DNA from 3 places in the Abyssicoccus albus genome. Region 2 is predicted to be linked to each of the others. Evidence: predicted binding sites of a transcription regulator. Region 2 holds the regulator's gene; each other region holds the start of a gene.
What was found. The regulator LexA, encoded in region 2, represses DNA repair genes until DNA is damaged. The targets are predictions, from matches to a motif close to CGAACATATGTTCG.
Positions count from the first base shown of each region.

Region 1: the regulator LexA is predicted to act here: its motif matches at 3,618-3,631, upstream of uvrB (excinuclease ABC subunit UvrB).
Region 3: the regulator LexA is predicted to act here: its motif matches at 1,748-1,761, upstream of EDD62_RS01940 (DUF6731 family protein).

Region 1 is NZ_RKRK01000002.1:88,434-98,916, forward strand. Features, by position in the region: one part of gene prfB (peptide chain release factor 2) at 1-229, shown strand, start outside; gene cccB (cytochrome c551) at 304-648, shown strand; gene EDD62_RS00480 (LysM peptidoglycan-binding domain-containing protein) at 913-1,974, shown strand; gene EDD62_RS00485 (TlpA family protein disulfide reductase) at 2,096-2,659, shown strand; gene EDD62_RS00490 (YfbR-like 5'-deoxynucleotidase) at 2,659-3,303, shown strand; gene EDD62_RS00495 (DUF2198 family protein) at 3,318-3,533, shown strand; gene uvrB (excinuclease ABC subunit UvrB) at 3,694-5,691, shown strand; gene uvrA (excinuclease ABC subunit UvrA) at 5,713-8,529, shown strand; gene hprK (HPr(Ser) kinase/phosphatase) at 8,554-9,468, shown strand; gene lgt (prolipoprotein diacylglyceryl transferase) at 9,499-10,341, shown strand; gene EDD62_RS00520 (acyltransferase) at 10,334-10,483, shown strand, end outside.
Region 2 is NZ_RKRK01000002.1:566,244-576,726, forward strand. Features, by position in the region: gene glnA (type I glutamate--ammonia ligase) at 1-487, shown strand, start outside; gene EDD62_RS02700 (GNAT family N-acetyltransferase) at 715-1,191, shown strand; gene EDD62_RS02705 (2-dehydropantoate 2-reductase) at 1,130-2,059, opposite strand; gene panB (3-methyl-2-oxobutanoate hydroxymethyltransferase) at 2,146-2,958, shown strand; gene panC (pantoate--beta-alanine ligase) at 2,958-3,812, shown strand; gene panD (aspartate 1-decarboxylase) at 3,828-4,214, shown strand; gene EDD62_RS02725 (hypothetical protein) at 4,257-4,697, shown strand; gene lexA (transcriptional repressor LexA) at 4,935-5,552, opposite strand; gene EDD62_RS02735 (hypothetical protein) at 5,843-6,154, shown strand; gene arsB (arsenite efflux transporter membrane subunit ArsB) at 6,300-7,589, opposite strand; gene EDD62_RS02745 (ArsR/SmtB family transcription factor) at 7,792-8,055, shown strand; gene EDD62_RS02750 (permease) at 8,075-9,076, shown strand; gene EDD62_RS02755 (thioredoxin family protein) at 9,202-9,513, shown strand; gene EDD62_RS02760 (hypothetical protein) at 9,631-9,816, shown strand; gene EDD62_RS02765 (hypothetical protein) at 10,313-10,483, shown strand, end outside.
Region 3 is NZ_RKRK01000002.1:384,650-395,132, reverse strand. Features, by position in the region: gene EDD62_RS01945 (hypothetical protein) at 153-602, opposite strand; gene EDD62_RS01940 (DUF6731 family protein) at 620-1,606, opposite strand; gene EDD62_RS09130 (VraH family peptide resistance protein) at 1,822-1,998, opposite strand; gene EDD62_RS01935 (hypothetical protein) at 2,102-2,302, opposite strand; tRNA gene EDD62_RS01930 (tRNA-Arg) at 2,806-2,879, opposite strand; gene EDD62_RS01925 (metallophosphoesterase family protein) at 2,938-3,447, opposite strand; gene EDD62_RS01920 (XTP/dITP diphosphatase) at 3,454-4,056, opposite strand; gene racE (glutamate racemase) at 4,053-4,877, opposite strand; gene sdhB (succinate dehydrogenase iron-sulfur subunit) at 5,012-5,788, opposite strand; gene sdhA (succinate dehydrogenase flavoprotein subunit) at 5,830-7,593, opposite strand; gene EDD62_RS01900 (succinate dehydrogenase cytochrome b558 subunit) at 7,618-8,232, opposite strand; gene uvrC (excinuclease ABC subunit UvrC) at 8,366-10,153, opposite strand; gene trxA (thioredoxin) at 10,266-10,483, opposite strand, start outside.

The sequences.
Region 1 (10,483 bases), 480 kb from region 2:
GTATCAAAAAGAAATAGAAGACCGCCAAGCTGAGATTGACCAAATTAAAGGGAATCAAAAAGAAATTGGATGGGGCAGTCAAATTAGATCATATGTCTTCCATCCATATTCTATGGTTAAGGACCATAGAACGAATATTGAAACAGGTAATACAGATCAGGTGATGGATGGGTATTTGCAAATGTTCATCGATGGATATTTAAGAAATCAACTCGCTAAAAGTGAGTAAAATCACATAATAAATGTGAACATTATGTTACAATTATAATGAAATGAATATAATATATAAGGGGCTTTAACATGATGAAGATGAAGAAGGTATTATCTGTTGTGTTATTATCAAGTTTAGTACTTGGTGCATGTGGTGGAGAAGAAGAACCGAAGGAGGAAGAAGCGAAGACAGAAGATACAGCGACAACGGCAGGTAGTGGAGAAGCTGAAGAACTTTATAGCAATAAGTCATGTGTTGGGTGTCATGGACAAGACTTAGAAGGTGCGAATGGTCCTGAACTTGCTAAAATTGGAGCGAAACTATCTAAAGATGAAATTAAGGATGTAATAATTAATGGTAAAGGTTCAATGCCATCTATAGATGTAACAGATGAAGAAGCTGAAACATTAGCGACATGGTTAGCAGAGAAAAAATAGTCAATAGGATAATAATGAATAATTAAATAATCGCAATGCTATTTATTTAATATTAATATAAACAAAGCTCAGTAGTATGACAATACTATTGAGCTTTTTGATGTTTGTAAATCTAATGTTACAAAGTTGCAGTTTTATCTTTCGTTTATATTACATCTTCATTACAATGCCCACAGAACATAAATCGTGTGATATATTAAGTCTAGTTAATTTTGATAACACGGATAAAAGATTATTTACACACAAATCAGGAGGATTTTTATAATGAAAAAAACATTATTATCTTTAGCAACTGTAACTGCGGTAACTGGAATTGCAACAACAACAGCTGATGCAAGTGAATACAAAATCAAAGCTGGAGATACTTTATGGAGTATTGCTGCTAAGTACAATACATCAGTAAGTGAAATCCAAAGCCTAAACAACATTTCTTCACATTTAATTTTCCCTAACCAAGTCATCAAAGTAGGAGAAGAAAAAGTTGAAGCATCAACTAGTACTGAATCTAAATCAAATGAAGCAACTCAACAAACTTCAGAAGCACCAGTAAATACAAATGCTTCTACTTATACTATTAAGTATGGAGATACACTATATAAAATTGGACAAAAGTTCAATGTAGATTACAAGAAAATTAAAGAGTGGAATAACTTATCATCAGATATGATTTATGCTGGTAAAACATTAGTCGTTAAAGCACCAGCTCAAGCTGAAGCAACTACACAAACACGTACAGTAGAAGCAGTTGAAACTGAAGAAGTTAAGCCTGCAGAAACAAATACAGTTAAAGAAGATAACAATCAAGCAGCAGAAGCGGCTCGTAAAGCAGAGGCAGAGCGTCAAGCAGAAGCGGCTCGTAAAGCAGAGGCAGAGCGTCAAGCAGAAGCAGAGCGTCAAGCGGAAGCACAACGTCAAGCGGAAGCACAACGTCAAGCAGAAGCAGCTCGTAAAGCTCAAGTTCAACAAACAAGTTCATCTGTAAGCAACGGAAGTGTTGAATCAATTGCAGCACGTATTGCATCTGGTAAGCGTTACGTATTTGGAGCTAATAACCAATACGCAGTTGACTGTTCAGCATTTACACAACAATTCATGAAAGCTTATAAAGGAATTAACATTCCTCGTACAGCTCGTGGACAACAAGCAGCAGGTACTAAAGTTTCTAACCCTCAAGCGGGAGACTTAGTTGTATTCAATAACGGAACTCACGTTGGAGTATACTTAGGAAACGGTATGGTATATGATGCGTTAAATCCAACTGACGGTATCGGTAAGCGTTCAGTAAGCTGGATCTGGGGACACGTTGACGGATATTACAGATTCTAATATATACTTTTATTTTTCAAACTCCTGATGTAATATCAGGAGTTTTTGTTTGTTTTTCTTGATTTGTACTACAAAGTCAATTAAGATATGAACAATTACATCAGTTTGAAGAAGGGTTCATATGAAAAAGAAAATTACAATTATCTTAAGCATAATATTATTGATTATTATCATCATTTCATCAACTTATACATATAATGCATTGAACAGTGTAGATCAAGAGAGTTTAGAAAGAGAAGTTGAGACGATGAAAAATTATGATATTATTGGCCAACAGTTTGAATTACCTGAAGTCGTCAATACGAAAACATCAACTTCAGATCATATTCAATTGGAAAGTAAATTAAATGTAATTAATGTATGGGCTTCTTGGTGTGGTCCTTGTAATGAAGAAATGCCTGATTTAGTAGATATCGACAATCGTTATGATGACAAGGATGTTAGTATTATCGGCATCAATATTGAAGACTCAAAAACACAAAGTAAAAAGTTTTTGGATAAATATCATGTAAAATACAATTCATACACACCGGTTGATGAAGATCAGTTCATTAAAGATAACACTGTATCTATGATCCCTACGACATTTTTCGTGAATCAATCTGGTGAAATTTTATATGTTAAATATGGTGCATTAAGTGAAGATGTTGTGTCATTTATCTATGATGAAATGGAGGGAAAATAATGGGAGTACATGCTTACTTTAAAAGTTTGTCAGATATGGAGAAGCTAATTCGCTGTCCAGGAAAGTTTAAATATGATGAGCATAATGTTGCAGCACATTCATTTAAAGTAACTAAGATTGCCCAGTATTTGGCTACTGTTGAAGAACAAAACGGTAAGGATATTGATTGGAAAATATTGTATGAAAAAGCGCTAAATCATGATTACCCTGAAATTTTTACGGGTGATATAAAAACGCCTGTTAAATATGCTTCAAATGAGTTAAATCATCTCTTCAGTGAAGTTGAAGAGACGATGTCGATCAAATTTGTTCAAAGTGAATTCCCCGAGTCATTACAACAAATATATATAGAACGTTTTAAAGAAGGAAAAGACCATACGCTAGAGGGTCAGATTTTATCGGTGGCAGATAAAGTTGATTTATTATATGAATCATTCGGTGAAATTCAAAAGAGAAATCCTGAGCCATTATTTTTCGAAATCTATGAATCATCATTAAGTACAATCATTTCATTTAATCATTTATATTGTGTAAGAGATTTCTTAACTAATATTATTCCAGATATGCTAAGCGAGAAGTTTATTCCTCGTTCAGAATTAAAAGAGTTAACAGAGGAAGTGCTTAAAAGGTACAATATATCATGATTGGATGGTATATGATGGCAATGGTTATGCCAATGACACTCGTCATATTTTTCTCTGTCGTTGCTAGAAATAAATTTATCGGCAGCACGCTAGCATTAATACTTATTGGTGTCTCAGTGTATAAAGATTTTTTTCATTCTGAGTGGATATTGTTTTTAGATGCATGTTCTCTTGTGATTGGTATGTATATAGTTGACACATTAAACCTTGATGATAATGGAATGGATTAAATGTGGTGAAATAATTATTATGAATGTCTAATTGAGCCCTATAAAGTAAACGTATCAATACGAATACTTTATAGGGCTTTTATACGAACGAACGTTTGGATAAATAGAGTTATATTTGGTATGATAGTAATGAATATACCGTGAAGTGAGGTCGTAATAAATGAACACAAGAGCGCATAAATCATTTGAACTAGAATCTAAATATAAACCAGAAGGTGATCAACCTAAAGCGATAGAAGAACTGGTGAAAGGTGTCAATGAAGGTAAGCGTCATCAAACGCTACTAGGTGCAACCGGAACTGGTAAAACATTTACAATGAGTAATGTAATACAACAAGTTGGTAAGCCAACGCTAATTATTGCACATAATAAAACATTAGCAGGGCAATTATATAGCGAATTCAAGTCATTTTTTCCTAATAATCGTGTTGAATATTTTGTAAGTTATTACGATTATTATCAACCTGAAGCATATGTCCCTCATACGGATACGTTTATCGAAAAAGATGCATCTATTAATGACGAAATTGATAAGTTGAGACATAGTGCGACGAGTGCTTTATTTGAAAGTGATGATGTAATTATTATTGCATCAGTCAGTTGCATATACGGTCTCGGTAATCCGGATGAATATAGAGAGATGGTTGTGTCCATTCGAACAGGGATGGAATTAGAACGTAACCAATTTTTACGATCATTAATTGATATCCAATATACACGTAATGATATTGATTTCCGCCGTGGAACGTTCAGGGTAAGAGGGGATGTCGTTGAATTATTCCCTGCCAGTCGAGATGAACAATGTATTCGAGTAGAATTTTTTGGCGATGAAATAGATAGAATACGTGAAATCAATCATATTACTGGTGAAGTATTAGGTGAAAGAGAACATTTTCCTATTTTTCCTGCATCCCACTTCGTCACACGAGAAGAGAAGATGAATATTGCCATTGAACGGATAGAGAAAGAGCTTGAAGAACAAGTAAAGAAATTTAACGAAGAAGGAAAGTTACTTGAAGCTCAGAGAATAGAACAACGAACAAATTATGATTTAGAAATGATGAGAGAGATGGGATTTTGCTCGGGCATTGAGAATTACTCAGTACATCTCACACTCAGACCACTTGGATCTACACCTTATACATTACTTGATTATTTCGGTGATGACTGGCTCGTTATGATTGATGAATCTCATGTAACTTTGCCACAAGTAAGAGGTATGTATAATGGAGATAGAGCAAGAAAACAAGTGCTTGTAGATCATGGATTTAGATTACCGAGTGCTCTAGATAATCGACCGTTAATGTTTGATGAATTTGAAGAGAAAACAAATCAACTGATATACGTTTCCGCGACACCAGGGCCTTATGAATTAGATCATACGGATGAAATGGTCGAACAAATCATTCGACCAACATACTTACTAGATCCAATCGTAGAAGTTCGTAAAACAGAATACCAAATCGATGATTTAATGTCTGAAATCGATGTGAGAGTTCAACGAAATGAAAGAGTATTAGTGACAACGTTAACGAAAAAGATGAGTGAAGATTTAACGAATTATTTTAAAGAGGCTGGAATTAAAGTTCGTTATCTACATTCAGAGATCAAGACACTTGAGCGTCTTGAAATTATACGAGACCTGAGACGCGGTGAATTCGATGTATTGGTTGGAATTAACTTGCTAAGAGAAGGATTAGACATTCCAGAAGTTTCTTTAGTTGCTATATTAGATGCAGATAAAGAAGGATTTTTAAGGGGGCATCGTTCATTGATTCAAACAATTGGACGTGCAGCTAGAAATGAGCACGGTCATGTGATCATGTATGGTGATAAAATCACTGACTCGATGCGAATAGCAATTGACGAGACGAAACGTCGACGAGAGAAACAATTACAATACAATGAACAACATAATGTTCAACCGAAAACGATATTAAAAAATATACCAGACTCTATTAAAGCCACATTGGATGTCTCTGAATCTAAGCAAGATCAGAAAGATAAAAAGAAATCTTCTAAGAAATTGACGAAAAAAGAACGTGAAAAACAAATCGAGAAAATTGAACAAGAGATGAATGAAGCAGCGAAAGCACTAGATTTTGAACGTGCAACTGAGTTAAGAGATGTATTATTTGAACTAAAAGGTGAAGGATAATCAATTGGAGAAGGTGAACACATGGTAAATGACAAAATTATCGTTAAAGGTGCAAGAACACATAACTTAAAAGCATTAGATATCGAAATACCACGCAACCAATTTGTTGTGATGACTGGATTGAGTGGTTCAGGGAAGTCTAGTCTAGCTTTTGATACGATATATGCAGAAGGTCAAAGACGTTATGTAGAGTCATTGAGTGCATATGCCAGACAATTTTTAGGTCAAATGGATAAGCCAGATGTTGATACAATTGAAGGATTATCACCAGCAATTTCGATTGATCAGAAGACAACAAATAGAAATCCCAGGTCGACGGTTGCAACGGTTACAGAAATTTATGATTACTTAAGGCTTCTTTACGCACGTATCGGTGTACCATATTGCCCGAATCATAATGTACCAATTCAATCGCAAACCGTTCAACAGATGGTAGATCAAGTGATGACTCTAGAACAACGTACCAAAATTCAAATTCTCTCACCGCTGATTAATGGCAAGAAAGGGCAACATAAGCAATTACTCCAACAGGTGGCTAAACAAGGGTATGCACGTGTCCGAATTAATGGAGAGATATATGATATTGAAGATACGCCTGAATTGAATAAAAATAAAAAGCATCATATTGATGTGATTGTCGATCGTTTAGTTATTAAAGAGGAGATTGAAACTCGCTTGAGTGATTCAATTCAAACAGCGCTTCAACTTGCTGAAGGGAATGTGATTGTAAATGTTATAGATGGAGAGGATATGACTTTTTCTGAGCATTTCGCATGTCCTGATTGTGGCTTTTCAATCGATAAACTTGAACCAAGTATGTTTTCTTTCAATTCCCCTTTCGGTGCGTGTGAATCTTGTGATGGATTAGGTCATAAGATGTCTGTCAATGTAGACAAGGTCATTCCAGATCCATCTCTGTCGATTGAAGAAGGTGCGATTGTACCATGGCAACCGATTAGCTCTAACTATTATCCAACATTGCTTCAGACGACGTGTAAACATTTTAATATTAATTTAAATACACCATTCAATAAATTGTCAAAAAAACAACAAGACATCATATTGTATGGACATCATGATGAAATTGAATACCAATTCGAACAAGATAATGGTGTGACTAGAACACGTGTTATGGCATTTGAAGGGGTAGTTAATAATATAGAGCGAAGATACAGAGAATCACCAAGTGAATATACGCGAACACAAATGGAGAAGTATATGGATGAGCAAGTGTGTAAATCGTGTAATGGTTATCGATTGAACGATAAAGTTTTAGCAGTTAAGATCAATGGTCATCATATAGGTGAAATTACAGAGATGTCGATTCGCGAAAGCTTAAAATATTTCTTAGAGATAGAGTTATCAGCAAAAGACGAGAAAATTGCAGAGCTTATTTTAAAAGAAATTAGAGAGCGATTAGGATTTTTGAATAATGTTGGCTTAGAATATTTGACTTTAGATCGAATGGCGGGTTCTTTATCAGGTGGAGAAGCTCAACGAATTAGGCTTGCGACTCAAATTGGGTCAAGATTAAGTGGCGTGTTATATGTTTTAGATGAGCCATCTATTGGTTTGCATCAAAAAGACAATGATAAGCTCATTCAAACATTGAAAGAAATGACCGAACTTGGTAATACTTTAATCGTTGTTGAACATGATGAAGATACAATGAGAGCTAGTGATTATTTAATTGATATCGGACCGGGTGCAGGTATCCATGGTGGCAAAGTTGTAGCACAAGGAACACCAGATGAAGTCATGGCGATTAAAGAAAGTATTACAGGACAATATTTAAGTGGTGAGAAATCTGTTGAAACACCGAAAGAGAGAAGAAAGATAGATAAATATTTAACGATAGAAGGTGCGACACAGAACAACTTAAAAAATGTGACAGTCGATATTCCATTGAATGTAATGACTGTTGTGACAGGAGTTTCAGGATCAGGTAAAAGTACACTTGTTAATGAAATATTATATAAGTCTCTTGCGAATAAGTTATATAAAAATAAATCAGAGCCAGGTCAACATAAACAAATTAAAGGACTGGACCATATTGAGAAGGTTATTGAAATCGATCAAGCACCAATTGGTAGGACACCTAGATCAAATCCCGCAACGTATACGAGTGTATTCGATGATATAAGACATATTTTCCAAGAAACAAATGAAGCGAAACTTCGAGGGTATAATAAAGGGCGATTCAGTTTTAACGTTAAAGGCGGCCGCTGTGAAGCATGTCGTGGTGACGGTATTATCAAGATAGAAATGCACTTCTTACCGGATGTCTATGTTCCGTGTGAAGTCTGTCATGGAACACGTTATAATAGAGAGACACTAGAAATCACTTATAAGGATAAAAATATTGCTGATGTGTTAAATATGACTGTTGAAGAAGCGTTAGCGTTTTTCGAAAACATACCGAAGATTAAGCGTAAGATTCAAACGTTATATGATGTAGGTCTAGGTTACATTACGCTTGGTCAATCAGCAACGACATTATCCGGTGGAGAGGCTCAACGGATTAAACTAGCAGCAGAGTTACAAAAAAGATCTGATGGAAAATCTGTATACATTATGGATGAACCGACAACGGGATTACATGTCGATGATATCAATCGACTGTTGAAAGTCATTCAAAGGTTAGTTGATCAAGGTGATACAGTTGTTATCATTGAGCATAATTTAGACGTCATTAAAAGTGCTGATTATATTATCGATTTAGGGCCTGAAGGAGGAATCGGTGGCGGTGAAGTGATTGCCACAGGAACGCCTGAAGAAATTGTAAATAAAGGTACTTCGCATACAGGACGATACTTGAAACCGTATTTGAACAAATAATCTTTACGAGACGGGGGGGAAATTATGCTTAAAGTCAATCAACTGATTGAAAAGTTTGACTTATATTCAATCAATGATGTGCAACAGTTTGATCGACCAATCGAAAATTCTGACCTTTCAAGACCAGGGTTAGAGATTGCTGGGTTCTTTTCATATTATTCAAGCGATCGTATACAAGTTTTAGGGACGACTGAAATTAGTTTTATTAATCAAAAGTTAACCTCTGCGATGAAAAAAGAACGGATCAAGCAACTCTGTCAACCTGAAACCCCTTGTATTATTGTGACAAGGGGTTTAGAAATCCCTGATGAGATCATTGAAGCAACCGATGAAATGGATATCCCATTATTACAAACTGATGAATCAACAACATCATTCATGGCAAGGTTAACGCAATACTTAACTCGAGAACTGGCATTAGAAACGAATGTTCATGGTGGATTAATTGACGTGTACGGTGTTGGTGTACTGATCGTAGGTTCAAGTGGTGTTGGTAAAAGTGAAGCAGCGTTAGAGCTTATAAAAAGAGGACATAGACTTGTCGCGGATGATAACGTCATTATTAAGCGAGTTGCCGACAATATATTGATGGGATCAAGTCCTCCATTGATCGATAATATGTTAGAGATTCGTGGAATCGGAGTCATTGACGTATTACAATTATTTGGAGCAGGTGCTGTATTACCAGAGAAGAGAATTTCGCTTATTATTAATTTAGAGCAATGGCAGCAAGGGAAAATGTACGATAGAATTGGATTAGATATCGAGTATGACAATATATTAGGTATAGAAGTTCCAAAAAAAACGATTCCGATTCGACCGGGACGAAACCTAGCAGTGATTATAGAAGTTGCAGCAATGAATTTTAGAATGAATGCACTTGGAATTAATGCTGCGGATGAGATTAACCGCCGAATGAACTCATTGAGGTCAGATTAACATTCATAACAATAAAATAGGAGAACGTATATGATATTATCTATTATTGACCCTGTTGCATTAGAAATAGGACCACTATCCATCAGATGGTATGGAGTCATTATTGCTACAGGTATGTTGATTGGTTATTTACTTGCAGATCGTGAAGCAACTAAAAAGAAATTACCTAAAGATGTTATTCCAGATTTAGTCATGGTTACGATTATTAGTGCACTCATTTGTGCTAGGTTGTATTATGTTATTTTTGAATGGTCTAACTATCAAGACAATTTGATGGATATTTTCAAAGTATATGAAGGTGGCATGGCAATTCATGGTGGATTAATCGGTGCTTTTTTAGCTGGTTATATCTTTTGTAAAGTGAAAGGGTATAGTTTCTTTCAACTTGCTGATATTGCGGCACCAAGTATTATTTTAGGCCAAGCCATTGGACGTTGGGGAAATTTTATAAACCAAGAAGCACACGGTGGCGAAGTTAGTCGACAATTTTTAGAATCTCTAATGTTACCTGAATTTATTATTAACCAAATGAATATTAATGGGACATATTATCATCCAACATTTTTGTATGAGTCTTTATGGAGCATTATAGGATTCATTATTTTATTATTGATTCGACCATATTTAAAGATCGGTGAGACATTCTTGACATATTTAATTTATTATTCTGTTGGACGATTTTTCATTGAAGGTATGCGTACGGATAGTTTGATGTTAACAGAACTGTTAAGAGTAGCACAGGTCATTTCCATTGTGATCATTGTTGTATCAATTGCGATGATTGTCTATCGTCGATTCAAACAAACACATCCGAAATATAGAGATGTCGAAGGTAATTATATAATACATTCTAACGGTGCTCGCCATGCGTAAATTAAAGAAAGTATCAGGATTTAATGTGAATCCATTATGGAATGTGTATCAAACGATTCGATTTACTAAAGTACTTAAAAATACATTGGTTATGGAGATATGTCGATTCATTCCTTCAATGAAGGTTAAGCGTAAAGTATAT
Region 2 (10,483 bases):
AGGATTCACGTCTATCTGTAATCCATTAGTAAATTCATATAAACGTTTAGTACCAGGATATGAAGCACCTTGTTATATTGCATGGAGTGCACAAAATAGGTCACCATTAATTCGCATTCCCTCTTCAAGAGGATTATCGACGCGTGTCGAAGTGCGTTCAGTAGACCCAGCAGCAAATCCTTATATGGCGCTAGCAACAATTTTAGAAGCAGGGCTTGATGGTATTCGCAATAAGAAAGAAGCAACAAAACCTGTTGATGAAAATATTTATGACATGAACCGTGAACAACGTGAAGCGGAAGGTGTAGAGGATTTACCATCTACTTTATATACAGCGCTAAAAGCGTTACGTGAAGATAAGGTGATCCAAGATGCTTTAGGACCTCATATTTATAAGCAATTTTTAGGGTCTAAAAATATCGAGTGGGATATGTATAGAACTAGCGTTTCTGAATGGGAAAGAGAACAGTATTTAAGTCAATATTAATTTTGATTAAAAAATTTGAATCTTTTTGATCACTTCATACGAATTAAATAGTTTAAATAACACCTCATATTGTACTTTCAATATGAGGTGTTTTATGATGGTTACGTATTAACAGTTTATATTATGTTATTTTAAAACCTATATAAAAGGAACTAAATGTCTATAAAGTTAAATATAAAATAATTAAATTTTTGTATTTGATTCAAAAATCAACGAGAGGTGATGTAATGAAAGTTCAATGGTTAGATCATGATAAAGACAGTCGTGAATTATTCAAGGAATATTCGCTATCATTTAAACAAATGGTATTTAGTGGTCATCCTTATTATATGGTCAATAATCCGTTGTTTCATGATGCAACACCTGTTGTATTATATGATCAACAACAGGTGATTGGCTTTTTTATGTTTGTAGAGGCGAGTGATTATACCGAGTCATTATCCAATGCGGATGAGGCGATATATATTAGGGGATTGTCGATTGATTCAAAGCATCAAGGGCAAGGATATTTCAAGCATGTTTTAAATGCGATAGAACAAGTAGCCCGTAATAAAGGTAAAAAATATATTGTTATGACGACGAATAAATTAAATAAAACGGCTTATCAAACATTTTTGCATAAAGGGTTTGAAAAGTACGAGCCTATTGGATATTACGGCTATCGCCAACTGCTACATTTTTTGAAGAAACGAGTTGTTGATTGATTGAATCTTTCGCTTTGATGAGTGAGTATGCAGACTGAATATATGGTGTATCAATCTTTTTTGACTTTGCGTAACGTAATAAATAACCTTGGATGAATTCGACTTCTGTTTGTTTTTCGTTCAACAAATCATAATACATTGAAGTGCCCATTTCTTTAGAATATGATTGATACAACTGAATGAGCTCATGACGAAAATTATCTGTTTTTAATTCGTCAATTGGACAGACTGATTGTCCTTCACGAATGATCTCTGTTAACCATTCTACTGCATATTGTGAATGGACGATATGACACGTGCTCATCGTGATTGCCGTGATAGAATTGATCCCAAGGTTAACAAGAATTTTTTTCCAATGGTGACGTGTAAATCTTTCACTTAATACAATCGTTAAATCATCAGAATTCAATAGGTCATATATTATTTGGCTGTGCTCAGTATTCGGTAATATTAACATTTGATCTTGGAAATGAATGACTGATTTATCGTCTAATTGTTCTCCAGATATGTAAACTACTGATGGAACACTTTGATTATATTGCTCAGTTTGACCCATCCCATTTTGTGCGAATAGTATCGGTGTATCTTGATTTAAGTATGGTGTAATCTTTTTTAAAATTGTATGATTTGAAGTTGCTTTCGTAGCAATAATGACAAGATCTACTTGATTAAAAATTGTCTCAATCTGTTTATCTTGTAATGTATAGCTATCAATTGAATACGTTTCATTTAAACTGTTCTCATATTTAATCGATAAGCTTTGTCGAGGTGTCGTCGCGAAATAGTAACCCGTATGTTGACTTCGTTCGATGGATCGAGCAATGATACTTCCTATTGCCCCAAGTCCTATTAATGCAATATTTGCCAAGAATCATCATCCTTTATATTGATGTTTTATATTGAATGATAATATTATACAATAACTTATATAGACAAAAAAGAGAGGGGTTCACTATGAACTTAAAACAACTATTAGAACAGTATGAAAATCATATTCCAATAACAATGGTTACAGCATATGATTATCCAAGTGCTAAGACGGTTGAAGAAAGTGGAATTGACATGATTTTAGTCGGTGATTCTGTGGCAACAACTGTGCTTGGGCTTGATTCAACGATTCAAGTCTCAATGGATGATATGATTCATCATACAAAAGCAGTGAAAAGAGGCGCAAAAGATACGTTTACAGTCGTTGATATGCCTTTTTCAACGGTCGGTGTCTCTGTCGATGATACAGTAAGAAACGGGATGGAATTATATAAACAATCCAATGCACAAGCATTGAAAATTGAAGGAGCCCATCCAATCACTTTAGAGGCTATTGAACGATTGACTGATTTTGGTGTTCCGATTGTTGGTCATATTGGACTCACACCTCAATCATTCGGTATTACAGGATATGCGGTACAAGCAAAGACTGAAGAAGCTGCGTTGAATTTAATTCAAGAGGCTAAAGCGTTACAAGAGAGTGGTATTGTAATGCTCGTTTTAGAAGCCATTCCAAGCGATTTAGCGAAGCGTGTAACTGGTGAGTTAAATGTACCAACAATCGGTATCGGCGCAGGATCACATACCGATGGTCAAGTGCTTGTGTATCATGATATATTACAATATGGCATTCATCGTTATCCGAAGTTTGTGAAACCATACTTAAACTTAAATGAATCAATTCAAACAGCATTATCTCAGTTTAGATCAGAAGTGAAGGATCGTACATTTCCAAATGAGGATACGACGTATAAAGTTAAAGTTTGGGAGGAAAAATGATGGCGAAAGTGATTCATTCGATTGAGGTCTTAAGAGAATCATTAAATACACACCGATTAAATCAACAGCGCATCGGGTTTGTACCAACGATGGGTGCATTACACGAAGGACATAAACAATTGATCAAAACGGCACGTGAACAGTCAGATATCGTTGTCGTCTCAATTTATGTTAATCCAACGCAATTTGGACCGAACGAAGACTTCGAAGATTATCCAAGGCAACTTGATCAAGATGCGGCATTAATCGATGGGATTGCTGATTATATCTTCGCACCAACGGATGACGTCATGTATCCACTTGAAGAATCAACATCGATTCAACTGAATGTAGGTCATCAAAATACAGTGATGGACGGTCCTGTTAGACCAGGCCACTTTAATGGTGTTGTGACAGTCGTTAATAAATTATTCAATATCGTTCAACCAGATGTAGCATGCTTTGGTAAAAAAGATGCACAACAATTGGCGATTATACAAACGATGGCCAATGACTTTCATATGAACATAGAAATCATTGGTGTTGATATTGTTCGCAATGCACAAGGGTTAGCAGAAAGCTCACGTAATGTGTATTTATCTGAAGACGAATTAAAAAATGCACCAATTTTATATAACACATTAACCGGTGCAAAGCAGCTCATCAAAGAAGGCACTACAGATGTAAATCGAGTGAAAGAATATATAGAAAAACGTATTCAGTGTGAAAGTTTAGGTCAATTAGATGCACTAGATATATTGACATATCCAACATTAAAACATATAGATACGATTGAATCGACGGATGAATCCATTGTCATTGCAATCGCAGTAAAGTATGATAAAGCTAGATTAATAGATAATATTATTATGTAAACCAAGAGGTGTATTATGTTCAGAACGGTAATGAATAGTAAAATCCATAGAGCACGGGTGACTGAATCGAATTTAGATTATATCGGGAGTATTACAATTGATCAAGATATACTTGATGAAGTTGGACTCGTTCCAAATGAAAAAGTACAAATAGTCAATAATAATAACGGAGCGAGAATTGAGACATATGTCATACCAGGTGAACGCGGACAACGTGACATCTGTTTGAATGGAGCCGCTGCACGCTGTGTCCAAAAAGGAGATATCATCATAATTATTAGTTATGCAATGATTGATTCAAATGAACTTAGCGAACATGCACCGATGATTGCATTTATGGATGAAGAAAACCGAATTATCGAAGTAAAGCGTGGCGAACAAAGTAGAACTGAGTATAAATAAAGTGTATAATGTAAACAATGAATTTGTACAAGGAGTTTTTATATGGCAGTAAATCACACAGTTGCTCTATACATTCAATATAATGATCATCTATTGATCAAGCATCAACAAATGGACCGAGCTGCAATTTGGAGGAAGTATGAATATCATTTACCCTATGTGACATATGATGAACATTATCCTATCGAACAAGCGGCGAATCAATTTTTGAGGTCGATTAATGGCGAAGCTAAGCTGAATGGTCTTGTATGTATTTTTGAGAAAGAAGTACAAAAGAAAGGATTTTTCTTTAGAAAGCAAACAAGACATATTGAATATTTATTCAATACAAGAATTCGTCAAGAATTTGAAGCACCAAGTGGTGGATATCAATGGATTCCAATTGATGAAGTACAACAATATATACAGGATGAAGATGTCATGAGTGTTGTCGTACGTAATCAAGTCATTGCATCGACAGTCCCTATTTTAGAAGTGAAATAAATAATAACTTTGAATTATTAACTGTAATCAGAGTAAATCTAAAATACTCTGATTACGAGAAGTAAATAAGCCATATCCAAAGTGGATGGTATTACTGCTTTTAAGTTAATTTCAAAATATAAGAAAACACGTTCGTGAACTTAATTTAAATTAATAACATAAAGAAATAGCGATAAAATTTGATGATTATCAAATTTTATCGCTACTTTTTTATCTCCAAAACATTTTACCTAAACTTTAATACGTTCTAAATAAACCAACAACCTTACCTAATACTTCAATATGATCGAAATACATTGCTTCCATTGTGTCGTTCTCTGGTTGTAATCTAATTTGATTCTTTTCTTTATAGAATGTCTTAACAGTCGCTTCGCTGTCATCCGTTAAAGCAACAATGATATCACCATTTTCAGCGATGTTTTGTTTTCTGACGATGACTTGGTCTCCGTCATGAATTCCAATATTAATCATACTATCCCCAATAACATTAAGAATAAAAATTTCACCATTATGATTGCTCATAAAATGTTCTGGTAATGGGAAATATTCTTCAATGTTCTCGATTGCAGTAATTGGAACACCTGCAGTAACCGTTCCGATCACAGGGACTTGAACGATATTATCGAATGGCATCGGTTCATCTTGTTGCATAATTTCTATCGCACGAGGCTTTGTAGGATCACGTCGAATGTAGCCTTTATCTTCAAGTCTTGCTAAGTGACCATGTACTGTTGAACTCGATGCCAGACCAACAGCTTCACCAATTTCTCTAACGCTTGGTGGATATCCTTTATCTAGTGTGTATTGTTTGACGAAGTCGTATATCTCTTGTTGTCTTTTTGTTAATTCTTGCATAATTAATCTCCTCATCTTTTTAATTGTGTTTAATTTTAATTGTGTTTAATTTTAATTGTGTTTAAATTTTGTATTTTGAAAAAAATAATAATGAAAATAATGAATAGTTAAAGTAAATTTTTAAATAAACGAGATATTAATCAAAACTACCTCTATCTATATATTTATAATAGCATAAGCGTTCGCTATCATCAATTAAAAACACGAAAGTTTGTTCGTTTTATTGTTGACTACAAACGGGTGTTCTGTTAATATTGAATTACAAACAAATGTTCTGGAGGTAATTTAATATGAAACAAGACATTAAAGGGTTACTTATTTTCTTTTCATTCCTTATAACAATAGGTTTATCTTATACAATTTCAACATCAGAAGAAGCACGTCATACAGTATTTGGTCACGATCAAGCGATAGAACAGATTAGCGAACAAGATATACAATTAGCTCAGCAAAATAATAATGAAAGTTATGATCGTGATTTAGAAGATGAAACTAAACAAGATTCATACGAACATCGTGTCGAAAATCATGAGGATGAAGTAGAACATCATGATTCAACAGATTCTGACAAAGCATCTATTGATTTTGTGAGTACAAATTAACAATTAATCATCATTTTATAAATGGTATTATTAATGCTAATCATTAAAAGCGCACAACGATTAAAGAAATAATCGTTGTGCGCTTTTTCATTTTAATCATATTAATAATTATTGATAAGTAATATCTCTAAGCATCATTTAAGTTTTAAAGGATTATAAACGTTAAATATAGACCAACTAATGTCGCAAATAAAACAGGAATTGTGATGACAATACCAGTTTTAAAATATGTGCCCCATGAGATTTTCATACCTTTTTGACTTAATACGTGTAACCATAACAATGTCGCAAGAGATCCAATCGGTGTAATTTTCGGTCCTAAGTCTGATCCGATGACATTTGCATAGATTAAACCTTCTTTAATGGGTCCGATAGCGTTTGATTGTCCAATGGCAATGGCGTCAATTAACACCGTTGGCATGTTATTCATGATTGAAGATAATATTGCTGCAATGAATCCCATCCCGACAATACTTGGGAATAGTCCATATTGAGTGATTGCATTGATTGTTTGTGCCAATAAATCGGTAATTCCAACATTTTTTAAGCCATAGACTACTAAGTACATTCCGATTGAGAAGAAGACAATATTCCAAGGTGCGCCTTTCATGACAGATGTTGTATTGACCGCGTGCGATTGTCTTGCAAGTAATAAGAAAATGATTGCAATGATCATCGCAATAAATGATACCGGTATTTGTATAAATTCACTTGTTAAATAACCAATGAGTAAAACAGCAATAACGATCCAAGAAATTTTGAACATTTTCTCATCTTTTATGGCACTTTGAGGTGATTCGAGCATTGAGTCATCGAAGGATTTTGGTATTGATTTTTTAAAATATAAATACAATACAATAATACTTGCAATGAGTGAGAAGATATTAGGAATAATCATTCTCAAAAAGTATTCGACAAATCCAATATCAAAATAATCTGCAGATACGATATTAACTAAGTTACTCACTACGAGCGGTAATGAAGTCGTATCCGCGATAAAACCACTAGCAATGACGAATGGGAACACTAGACGTTCTTCGAATTTTAAATTACGAACCATTGCTAATACAATCGGTGTCAAAATCAGTGCAGCACCGTCATTTGCAAAAAAAGCAGCGACGAGTGAACCGAGGATAGAAATATAGACGAACATTTTAACACCATTTCCATTTGAAGCGTGAACCATATGCCGCGCTGCCCATTCAAAAAATCCGATTTCATCTAGAATGAGTGAAATGATAATGACAGCGATAAATGTTAATGTCGCATTCCAAACAATATCTGTCACTTCAATGACATCACTAAAGTCAACAACGCCCGTGACTAATGCAATTAAGGCACCGACAACAGCAGTAATCCCAATATCAAGACCTTTCGGTTGCCAGATGACGAAAGTTAATGTGGCTAGAAATATAATAATCGCTAATATTGTCATAATAGTCTCCTTTTATCCTTTATTTTTATTTAATTGTTATTTCATTTACTTTTAGAACGAGTTCATTCATACGCTATTTAGAATATTATCAATATGAATTAAAGTCAATAACATATCAAATTTTTTTGATTTATCGTTTCATTGTTATAAAAAATATTATATGATAAACATATCAAGAATTTTTGATATGAGGAGTGTGTAAATGGAGAACTTAGCGAAAGTATTTAAAGCGTTAGCTGATCATAGACGGTTGAAGATTATCGAAATGCTTTATTGTTGTGAGAAATGTGCGTGTGATTTAGAAGAGACACTAGATTTATCGCAATCTGGCTTATCATATCATATGAAAATATTAATCGAAGCAAACCTTGTCAGTGCAAGAAGTGAAGGAAAATGGATGCATTATCAATTATCAAACACGGGTTTTGAACAAGTGAAAACATTTTTGAATTCTGTTCATCAATAAAAATAAAGGAGGTTAAACAGTGGGGATTTGGGAGTTTATCGAAAAGCAAGTACTCGGTATGAAATGGTTAAGTGATCTTGTATATTATTTGCTATCACAATTCAACATAAATATGGAGAGTAAATTAGGCGGTTCATTGCATTTCTTCATTTACGACACGATCAAAATTATTATTTTATTATGTGTATTAATTTTCATCATTTCATACATTCAAAGCTATTTTCCACCAGAACGTAGTAAAAAGATATTAGGACGTTATAAAGGGATCGGAGCAAATACAATTGCCGCATTACTCGGTACTGTGACGCCGTTTTGTTCTTGTTCATCCATTCCATTGTTTATAGGATTTACTAGTGCAGGATTACCACTTGGTGTGACATTCTCATTCTTAATTTCTTCGCCGATGGTTGATTTAGGGAGTTTAGTATTGCTGATGAGTATCTTTGGTCCTAAAGTTGCGTTAATGTATGTCATTGTAGGTCTGTTGATTGCCATCATAGGAGGTTCTATCATTGAACGATTGAATATGGATGATCAAGTGGCTGATTTCATTAAACAAGCAAAAGCAACTTCTATAGAATCTGAATCATTAAATCAAAGAGAAAGAGTGCAATATGCATTCGAACAAACGCAAGAGACGTTTAAGAAAGTGTTTATCTACATTCTCATCGGAGTTGGTATCGGCGCATTGATACACAACTGGATACCAGAAGCATGGGTCACATCGATATTAGGCAGTGATAATCCATTTGGCGTCATCATTGCGACGTTATTAGGTGTACCGATGTATGCAGATATATTTGGAGTGATCCCAATTGCTGAAGCACTACTTGCTAAAGGAGCATTACTAGGAACAGTATTAGCCTTTATGATGTCAGTAACGACATTAAGCTTACCATCGCTTATTTTATTGAAGAAAGTCGTAAAGATGAAATTACTATTTGTTTTTGTAATCATCTGTATTGTTGGTATTATAATAGTAGGGTATATATTTAATGCATTTCAACATGTGTTGATCTAATGAAAGAACATATATTTATTACATTATATGTGAATTTCTAATTTCATTGTGAATTATCAAAGGAATATAAATTAAGAAAATAATGATAATACAAATAATTTATAAAAATAAAAGGAGTGTTTTAAATGGGTTTATTTAGTAAAAAGAAAAAGTCATGTTGCGAAGTGAATGTAGAGAAAGCGAATGAAACGACGGATGCAAAAATTAAAGTGTTAGGCACAGGGTGTAAGAAGTGTGTTGAATTAGAACGGAATACTGAAGAAGCGTTAAAGCAATTAAATATTGATGAGCAAATTGACCATGTAACAGAAGTCAGTCAGATTGCAATGTACGGAGTAATGAGTACACCTGCATTAGTAATTCATGAAAAAGTCGTTTCATATGGTAAAGTGTTAACGGTAGATGAGTTGAAGGATATTCTTGAAGAAGAACTTTAGTGTTTCGAATGACTAAAAAGGATTATAAGTTATAAAGCTTATAATCCTTTTTAATTTTATATCATAAAAGTGCTAGCATATAAATTATAAGAGATTTTATGCGGAGGAAGCATATTTATGAGTAATAAAAATTTAAAAATAAATGATTTTATTTTACCTTTATCGATGATGCTTTTTTGTTCGATAGGAATGATTTTAGGTTTAATATTTTTTCCTTCCGTTGAAATTATATACCCATTAGTATTTGGAACCAGTGTTGGTTTTTTACTAGGCATTATATTAATGGCGGTTCAGAGTGAATAGCAAGTAGTCTTGTTTAAAGTATTAAACTTTATTGATAAGTATTTTAGTAATGGTTAACAATTTCTTAAATGAAAAGGGTAGACTGTATAGTTTTGTTTTTATTTTTAAGGGAATATTAGTAAAAGATGGATTATACTTTTCAAAAAAAGGAATGAATATATACTGGAATGAATAATAATAAAACTTCAATTATAGTTGGGGTATTATATTCTATTGTTGCATATTTAATCATGAGATATGGTTTTTCACCAAATTCAATTCCATTAGGAATGTATCCAATTGTAATAAACGGAGGCGTTGTATTAATTAATATTTTATTTAACTATATTCTTAAATATGACTTTTTTGAATAGGTATTACCATTTTAAAATTTAGTTTTTACTTTTTGTATTTACATGTAATATTTGATATAACTTAGTATGAATTTCATTTGATATAGAAATATTTTACTTTTTAAATGTAGTTATATAATTTTAGTATTAAGGAGGGGATATGTATGCCTGCATTATTATCATTTGGTATGATATTAGGTTTAACAGGGGTTATATTTGGTTTCTATACTGAAAACAAGAAACTTAAAAAGAGACTTGCGCAAAAAGGTGAGATGACTGATTCACTTGTAATTTCTACAGTGGAAAGTATGCTTAATGCTAATTATGATGAAGTA
Region 3 (10,483 bases), 180 kb from region 2:
TAAGTAGCGTCCTGGGAGGACTATCGAAACACCTTTAAAATCAATATATATAGAAGGCTTTGTCGCCATTTCGTCGCCATAATCTATGAGTTTATATGAATATTGATGCATAGCTGAATAAAACTCTATATTTAATATATAAAGCTTCATTTTTATTCATGATCACTATATTTAAATAGAACTGCATTTATAATTTTAAAGAAGTCGTATATATATAACAATGAAAGCATGATACAAAAAGGAATTATAAACTGAAATAATAACACTAAAATTCTATATTTAATAATAATTTCAAAGAAAAACAAAAATATTATTAAAGATGATAATGAAATTATAATTGTTAAAAATGCAGAATTATTAATATTTTGAATTTCATTTCTTGATACAGAATTTGGTCTTAATAATTTTTTTATTAATGTTGTATCGTGAAGAGCTGCGATAATACTTAGTGAAACACTATAGATACCTAAAATAATAGATTGAAGCACAATTAACGAATTAACACCTTGTAATGTACTTTCAATTGAAATTCTTATATTAAAAAATGAATAAAAACTTATAATTATAATACTCGAGGCCAATGCTATTACTATTTTCAACATATAACCTTCTCCCTCTTTTATAAGTCATTTGTTAAATCTCTAAAGGTCAGACCAGAAACTTTTTTATTTTTGTATGAATGAGTCATTTCACTAATTATAGATTGAGCATTTAATGTCCCATTATCTTTATCTGAGGTAAATGTGTATGTGAAAGTTAATCTTTCTTCTATTAATTCAAACTTTTCAATAACATCTTTTTCTGAATTTCGCCCTTTTACATTCATTTTAGTTATAGTTTTATTATTATTACTAAGTTTAGAAATAAAACTTTTTACTTGATCACGAATTAATGTTTTCTTTTTATCATCATTAGTATTCAAATAATAATGCAATTTGATTCTTTGTGCTCCTAATGTCTTATCATTATCTATTACAGATTGACTATTTTTGAATCTATCATGATCTTCAACAACAATTTCTAATTCAGTATATTTCTCTAATGATTGAGCCTCATCGATTCTGGGTCTGTTTAAAATTGGTGCCAAATTTATAATTGTATACTTTTCACTTTCTCTCTCTTTATCAATCTTCTCGTTATAAATAGTTGAAAAAAGATCTACAACACCTCTAAGCGATGTACAATTTCTATTTGATTGAACTACTAAAGCGTTATTATCAATGTCATAAAGTAAAACCATTACTTCTCCTAAAAATGAATCATCATCAAGTTTTACCTCTTCTTCTTCATATGATGAATCGTAATTAATTACATTATCTTCAATAGTTTGTTTCATTTCCTCATTTTTTTTTATTTGGTAAGGTAAATCAAATTCTCTTTGTTTTAAAATTTGAATATGAATGAAACCTGGTTCATGTGTTATTACTTTTTGTAAAATCAACTTTTCCCCCTGGTAAATAGTGAACAATTCCTCATTTGCTAAGTTTTGAACACTTTCAATAAATTCATAAAAATTATATCGTTCATTTTTCATAAAGTCTGGACCATTATATTCTTCTGTATATGTCCTAAATATATTGAAAGTAACCTTTTTACTCTTCCCCATTATAAAACCTCTTCCATTTGTGTAGTTATTTCAAAGTTTACAGAAAAATGTAAACGGATGCAATACACTAAAAAAGCTACTAGAGGAGAACCACTAGTAGCAACTACACAACTATATAATATAATATCTTTTACAGAAGTACAAACATTTGTTCTTATTTTGATATATACCTGAACATCGATTGTCCATATATTATATTTGTTTTAAATATAAAGTTATTTAGGTTTTATATCGTCATTATCATCAATATTACAGAAAAAGAAGAAGTAAGCCACTATTCCAAGTGGAATACCTAGTAATGGAGTTGTAAATGTGCTTGCAATAAAAATCATTAAAATCAACCATACAAAATCTTCAGATTCCCATTTTTTCTCCATTAGATAATTAACCATTTGTTTAATCGTCCTATAAAAATCTCCCTTGATAGCTATTTTACAAATAATTTTCCCTATTTATTAATGAATACGATTTTGAACATGAGTTACAGAAAATTGTTTATTCTTTTATTTCAACTAATTCAGCTTTGATCATTTGATTTCTCATTAACTCTACAGTTTGACCTTTTTCATTCTCAACAGTAATAAATAGATCTGTAATTCCCGCGTATAAAACTTTAATTGATTTTTTCATCTGTACATTCTTAAAAACTTCACCGTTAGACATTGTAATATCATAAACGTATATTTTTTTAGCCATAATATATCCCCTTTGTATTTAAAATTATGTATACATCATTTAATCTATAGAAATTCAATTTCTTGTAGATGATAAGGAACGAATGTAAAGTCAATTTAAACTTATTTCCGCCTAATTTAAATAAATAATAACATTTTCGCTAATCGATAAGAAAATATGCAATTTTAATTTATATAAGTGATATACTCAATATAAAAAAGGGGCTTTTCGCCCCTAGTGATTATTTGTCAGTCTTATCGTTTTTATTTAATGCTATCAACAGGGCGATTGTTGATATTAAAGCGATTTGACTGTTTTTTCATCCCTATTTTTCCCTTGTTATATATTTATTTGAAATAATTCATACTATTACAGCAAATCTTATGTATAGAGCTTTTTACGAAATTTATTAAGAAAAACAAAAAAGCAAGATAATAAAGTACGTGAAATTTTTCAATCCATAAATTAAGGATACAAAAATGACACAAATTACTTTAAAACCTTGCTAAATTAATGAGTTGTAGCGTCCTGGGAGGGATTCGAACCCCCGACCGACGGCTTAGAAGGCCGTTGCTCTATCCAGCTGAGCTACCAGGACTTTATTTTAACGACATATATCATTATATAATTAGGTCATGATATATGTCAATAATCATTTAACATCTAATTGAAATTTCTTCTTTAGACATGACATTGCCGTCTCTTGTCATCCATTTCAATTGAAGTTGCTCTCCATCGCACTCAATCACTAAATAACTCTCTGGATCTTCACCACGGGATTGTGTAATACTACCAGGATTTATCACGAATACCCCATCAATCTCTTCGAATTTTCTCACATGAGAATGTCCATACAGAGCGATTTGAGCGTTATGAGCTCGTGCGTCGATTGCAAGTTCATACCTAGATTGCCCGATGTGATGTAAATGACCGTGTGAAAAATATATCGTCAGATTTTCTATAGTTAAGACTTCATCTTTAGCAAAGCTAGCGTCATGGTCGACATTTCCTGTGACAGTTAAATACCCTTCTAATTCTTTGTCATCATGTGCAAACTCAGAATCTCCTAAATGAATGAACTTTGAACCATCTCTGTGTCGATTTCGAATTTGTTGTAAAATACCTTGTTCACCGTGATTATCTGAAACAACTATTATTTTATCCACCATACATCACTCCTTATGACCATTTGTTTTTAAGTCTTCAATGAGTAACTCCATCGCTTTTTTTCGATGACTAATTTTCGCTTTCTCTTCAGCACCGAGTTCTGCTAATGTTTTCGAATATCCTTCTGGTATAAATAAAGGATCATAACCGAATCCTTCATTACCAAATGCATTCGTCGATATCGTCCCTTGTAATTCACCTCTAAATGTTTTCGTCTCACCTGCTGGATATGTCACACTCATCACACATACAAAACAAGCTTTGCGGTTGTTCGATGGATCTTCTAGTTCACTTAGAGCATTCATGAGCTTTTTATTATTTTGTTCATCTGTTGCGTCTACCCCTGCATAACGTGCCGAATAGACACCTGGCTCACCATTTAACGCTTCAACTTCTAAACCACTATCATCGGCGATTACGATTTGATTTAACGCTTCAGCACCTGCTTTAGACTTTAACTTCGCATTGTCCTCAAAAGTCTCGCCTGTTTCTTCAACTGTAAAGTTTTCTAATAAATCTCCAATCGGTATAACTTCGTCATCTGATAAAATTTGATTAAAATCTCGTATCTTTCCTTCATTACTTGTCGCAATAACATATTGTGTCATAGCATATCCTCCTTGAGTAAAATTGTTGTCGATAATTCAATAATGTGTGCATCTTCAATATTCAGCCATTCTTCAATAGTATATTGAAAGCGGTCAGAAGAACCGTGGACAAAAAACTTATGCTCCACAGCAGCTACCTTGCTTGCATGTAATTGCATGAATCCTAATATAGAACTTACTTCTCTAGCTGTTTCATATCCGGATGAAATCACTTTTTTGTTGCCGTGAAAGTATGCTTCAATACTAGATTGAATGAGTGGATAATGTGTACATCCTAATATAATCGTATCTGCTTCAGTGTCTTGGATTTGCTTTAATTGTTGATGAATCACAACGCCTCTAATGACTTCGTCTTTGTACCGTAACTGTTCCACAAGCGGTACAAATTTCGGGCAAGCGAGTTCATCGACTTGTACAGATTTATTCACTTTATGTATCGCATCTTTATAAGCATGTGATGCAACTGTTCCTTCGGTTGCTAATACTTGTACATAATGATTGGTCGATGCTTGAAGCGCTGTCTTAGCACCTGGATCTATCACTCCAATCACTGGAATATTCAAGGTTTTTCTAAGTGATTTTAGTGCAACCGCTGTTGCTGTATTACATGCAATGACGAGTAATTTAATATTTTGATGTACAAGAAATTGTGCAATCTCTGTCGTGTACTGTAGTACTTCCTCTTTCGGTCTCGGACCATAAGGACAACGGCTCACATCGCCTAAATAATAAATCGTTTCATTCGGCAGTTGGCGCATTATTTCTTTCACCACTGTTAATCCACCGACACCTGAATCTATCACACCTATAGGTGTATTCATGACATCCACTTCTCTCTTAACGTGATTCTATTTGTTGACCATATAATATAATTTTATCATTTCATGGCTTCAAACGACAATCTATAAGGAAAAAGAAACGATGCAGCATAGCTGCATCGTTTTTACATCATTGATTAATCGACTTGATGGTCACTTCCAAAGAATGACTTAAACATTTGGAATGTTGTCTCACGGTTCATTGCAGCGATAGAAGTCGTTAAAGGAATTCCTTTAGGACAAGCTTTGACACAGTTTTGTGAGTTACCACATGCAGATAAACCACCATCCATCATTAACGCATGAAGTCTCTCGTCTTTATTCATGCTTCCTGTTGGGTGTAAGTTAAATAAACGAACTTGTGAAATCGGCTGTGCTCCGATGAAATTAGATTTATCGTTTACGTTAGGGCACACTTCTAAACAAACACCACACGTCATACATTTTGACAATTCATAAGCTGTTTGACGTTTCTTTTCTGGCATACGTGGTCCTGGACCCAAATCATAAGATCCATCAATTGGCACCCAAGCTTTTACTTTCTTCAAGTTATCAAACATGAACGAACGATCAACTTGTAAGTCCTTCACAACTGGGAATGTACTCATTGGTTCTAACTTGATTGGTTGAGCCAATTGATCTATTAATGCTGTACATGATTGTCGTGCTTCACCATTAATCACCATTGAACATGCACCACAGACTTCTTCTAAACAACTCATATCCCATGCAACTGGTGTCGTTTTGTCACCATTTGCATTAACTGGATTACGGCGAATCTCCATCAATGCACTAATGACATTTAAATTCTCACGATAAGGGATGACGAATTCTTCATCATAACTTGCACTATCAGGATTTTCTTGTCTTTTAACAATAATTCTAATATCTTGCTTTTTCTTTTGTTCATTCATTGCTTCATGATTTTCGGATTGTTGTGTTTTTTCTTGAGTCATTATTTCTTCCCTCCATCACTAGCTTTAGAATAGTCACGTAGGCGAGGTTCGATTAAGCTCACATCGACTTCTTCGTATTCAAATCTAGGTGCTTGACCTTTTTGGTAGAACGCCTTCGTCGTTTTCAACCATTCATCATCATTACGTTCAGGGAATTCTGGTTTGTAGTGTGCACCGCGTGATTCATTACGGTTATATGCACCTAATGTAATGACACGTGCAAGTTCTAACATATTCCATAATTGACGCGTAAAGAATGCACCTTGGTTACTCCAAGCTTTCGTATCATCCATATTAATGTTATGGAAACGTTCCATTAACTCTTGGATTTTCTTGTCTGTTTCTTGTAATTTGTCGTTATGACGAACAACTGTTACGTTCGCAGTCATCCATTCACCAAGTTCTTTATGCAACATGTAAGCATTTTCTTCGCCGTTCATGTTTAATATTGTATTCCATTTCTCTTGTTCTTCTTCAATTGCACGCGTATAAATTGACTCATCTAGATCTTCATATGATGCATCTAGTCCTTCAACATATTTAATTGCATTCGGACCTGCAACCATACCACCATAAATCGCAGACAATAATGAATTCGCACCTAGACGATTTCCACCGTGCTGTGAATAATCACATTCACCCGCAGCAAATAATCCAGGAATTGTTGTCATTTGATCATAATCAACATAAATACCACCCATTGAATAATGCACAGCTGGGAATATCTTCATTGGCACTTTACGTGGGTCGTCTCCTGTGAATTTCTCATAAATTTCAATAATTCCACCGAGCTTCACATCTAACTCATGTGGATCTTTATGAGACAAGTCTAGATAAACCATGTTTTCGCCATTAATTCCAAGCTTTTGATTCACACATACGTCAAAAATCTCACGTGTTGCGATATCACGAGGTACTAAGTTTCCATATGCTGGGTATTTCTCTTCTAAGAAGTACCATGGTTTGCCATCTTTATAAGTCCATACACGGCCACCTTCACCACGTGCTGATTCACTCATCAAACGTAATTTATCGTCGCCAGGAATCGCTGTTGGATGGATTTGAATGAACTCACCATTCGCATAGGCTGCACCTTGTTGGAATACGATCGATGCTGCAGAACCAGTATTGATCATTGAGTTTGTTGACTTACCAAAGATAATACCAGGTCCACCTGTCGCCATAATGACTGCGTCTGCTTTGTATGATTTAATCTCTGCTGTTTTCATATCTTGTGCGATGATACCACGCGCTCTACCTTCGTCATCTAGAACAACACGTAAAAATTCGTGTCCTTCATACTTATTTACTAGACCATTTACTTCATGTTTACGCACTTGTTCATCCAACGCGTAAAGCAACTGTTGTCCAGTTGTAGCACCTGCAAATGCTGTTCTATGGTGTAACGTCCCACCGAAACGTCTGAAGTCTAAAAATCCTTCTGGTGTTCTATTAAACATAACTCCCATACGATCAAGTAAGTGGATAATCGAAGGAGCTGCTTCAGTCATCGCTTTAACTGGTGGTTGGTTCGCTAAGAAATCTCCACCATAAACTGTATCATCAAAATGAATCCATGGTGAGTCTCCTTCACCTTTAGTGTTCACCGCTCCATTAATACCACCTTGAGCACATACAGAGTGTGAACGTTTAACGGGTACTAATGAGAATAAATCTACGATATTGCCATCTTCGGCAGCTTTAATTGTTGCCATTAAGCCGGCTAATCCGCCACCGACAATAATAATTTTATTTTGTGCCATAATTATAAGTCCCCCTAACTCGTTCTATAGAAATGCAAATAATGCAGTTAATGCAATAAATGATAATACGATAAATACAACCCATGTAATATAAGTCATTACTCGTTGAGATGTTTCTGATTGAGTGATGCCCCATGACACTAAAAATGCCCATAATCCATTAGAAAAATGGAAAATAGTACTTAAAATACCAATGATATAAAATACTAACCAAAATGGATTCGAAATGATATCATTAACCATTTCGTAGTTCACTTCTTTACCGAAGAAAACTTGAACACGTGTTTGATAGACGTGAATAAAGATAAAGAAAAATGCTACAACGCCTGTAATACGTTGAACTAAGAACATCCAGTTGCGATATGTACTATAACGACCGACATTACTTTTACCTGTAAATGCAATGTAAATACCAAACACACCATGAAATAAAATCGGTAAGTAAATAATAAATGTTTCAAGTGCAAGCTTAAACGGCAATGAATCCATGAAGTGTGCCGCAGCATTAAAGCTTTCTGCACCATTCGTTGCAGTATAGTTAATCATTAAATGTTGAATTAAAAAGACACCTAACGGAATTATACCAAGCAAAGAATGTAATCGACGTGCTAAAAAATCTTTCTGAACATTTTCTGACAATTGAGTTCCCCCCTAACAAAATACATGACGTCCCGTATCATGCTTTCACATTACCAATTTTACTCTTATTACTATATTAAATCAAGAAAGCGTTTAACTTTTTTAAGCGTTTTCAAAAAAAAACGGATTATTCTTATCCTTCATCTTCATGGAGTTTTGAATAAACACTTTCTGCCACCTTGATTGGTAAACCTACCGACTTCAACTCATCCACTGACTTTGTCTTCATATTTTTGATACTTTTGAATTCATTTAACAATTGCTTTTTTCGTTTAGGGCCAATACCGTCGATGTTATCCAGCAGTGAATAGACTGATGTTTTGGATCTTGTCTTACGGTGAAAGTCTATCGCAAATCGATGAACTTCATCTTGAATTCTCTGTAATAAATAGAACGCTTGACTCTTCTTATTGAGTGGAACAACTTCAAATGCATCACCATAAAGTAGTTCACTTGTTTTGTGTTTTTCATTTTTGACAAGTCCTGCAACAGGAATATCTAGCGACAACTCATTCGTCAAAACGTCTTGCGCTGCACGCATATGCCCGACCCCACCATCGACAATAATTAAATCTGGTATCGGTAACTCATCCCTTAGTACTCTTGAATATCTCCTTCTAATGACTTCTTTCATAGAAGCATAATCATCTGGACCTTCAACAGATTTTATTTTATATTTTCGATAATCTTTCTTACTCGGTTTACCATCTATGAATGATACCATCGCACTAACTGGATCAACCCCTTGAATATTTGAATTATCGAATGCCTCAATTCTAAACGGTGTGCGAATATTCATCACTTCTCCAAGCATTTCGATCGCTTTGATTGTTCGTTCCTCGTTTTTTGCGATTAATTCAAATTTATTAGACAAGCTAATCTTTGCATTTTTGATAGCAAGGTCGACCATTTCTTTTTTCTTACCACGTTTCGGCTGGATTACTTTACTTTCGACGATAGAGTTGAGCATTTCAGCGTCTAGTCCATTCGGAATATGTACTTCTCTAGGCAGGACTTCATTTTGATGTAAATAAAATTGTCCAATGAACTTATAAAATTCATCTTCAGGCGACTGGTAGATCGGAATGAGTGATGCTTTACGTTCTATCAATTTCCCTTGTCGAATATAAAATACTTGAATACTCATCCATCCTTTGTCTACTGCAAATCCAAAGATATCTCTCGTCGTCATATCTGTACTCATCATATTTTGATCATATAATATGCTATTAATATGTTGAATTAAATCACGATATTCTTTTGCACGCTCAAATTCCATCTCTTCGCTTGATTTATACATTTTTGCTTCGAGTTGCTTCACAATATCATCGTTCTCACCATTCAAAAAGTCACTAATTTCCTTCTTCATTCGATCATACTCACTCTGTTCAACTGGATAAACACATGGTCCTAAACATTGACCAATATGATAATAAAGACATAGTTTATCCGGCATTTTGTTACATTTACGCATTGGGTAGATTTGATCCAATAATTTCTTTGTCTCATGCGCTGAATACGCATTCGGATAAGGCCCAAAATAATAGCCAGTCCCTTTTTTGACTTGCCTTGTCACGATAAGTCTCGGATGTGTTTCTTTCGTAATTTTTATGAAAGGATAACTTTTGTCATCTTTTAAGTTAATATTAAAGTGAGGTTTATATTTTTTAATTAAGTTCAATTCAAGAAGCAATGATTCAACTTCACTCGCAGTCACGATATATTCAAAGTCATGTATAAATGATACAAGACGTGTCGTCTTATCGTCATGTGCACCTGTAAAATACGAACGGACTCTATTTCTTAAAATTTTAGCTTTACCAACATATATCACAACACCTTGGTCGTCTTTCATTAAGTAACAACCCGGCTCAGTCGGTACGACCGATAATTTTTGTTTAATATAATCTAATCTATCCATATGACACCCTCATTGTTCATTATATCTTATTACGATGTATATCTATTTTAGTCAACGATGTTAAAAAGAGCAAACCTACATGGCAGTAGGTTTGCTCCTTATCAGTCATTTATTATAAATGTTTTTCGATAACTTGTACTAAATTTTCTTTCGGTTGGAATCCAACAACTTTATCGACTGGTTCGCCGTCTTTAAAAACGATCAATGTTGGAATACTCATCACTTCATAACGTGCTGCAAGTGATTGGTTCTCATCAACATCAACTTTAACGACGTTAGCTTTTCCATCCATTTCTGTTGCAACTTCTTCTAATACAGGTGCAATCATTT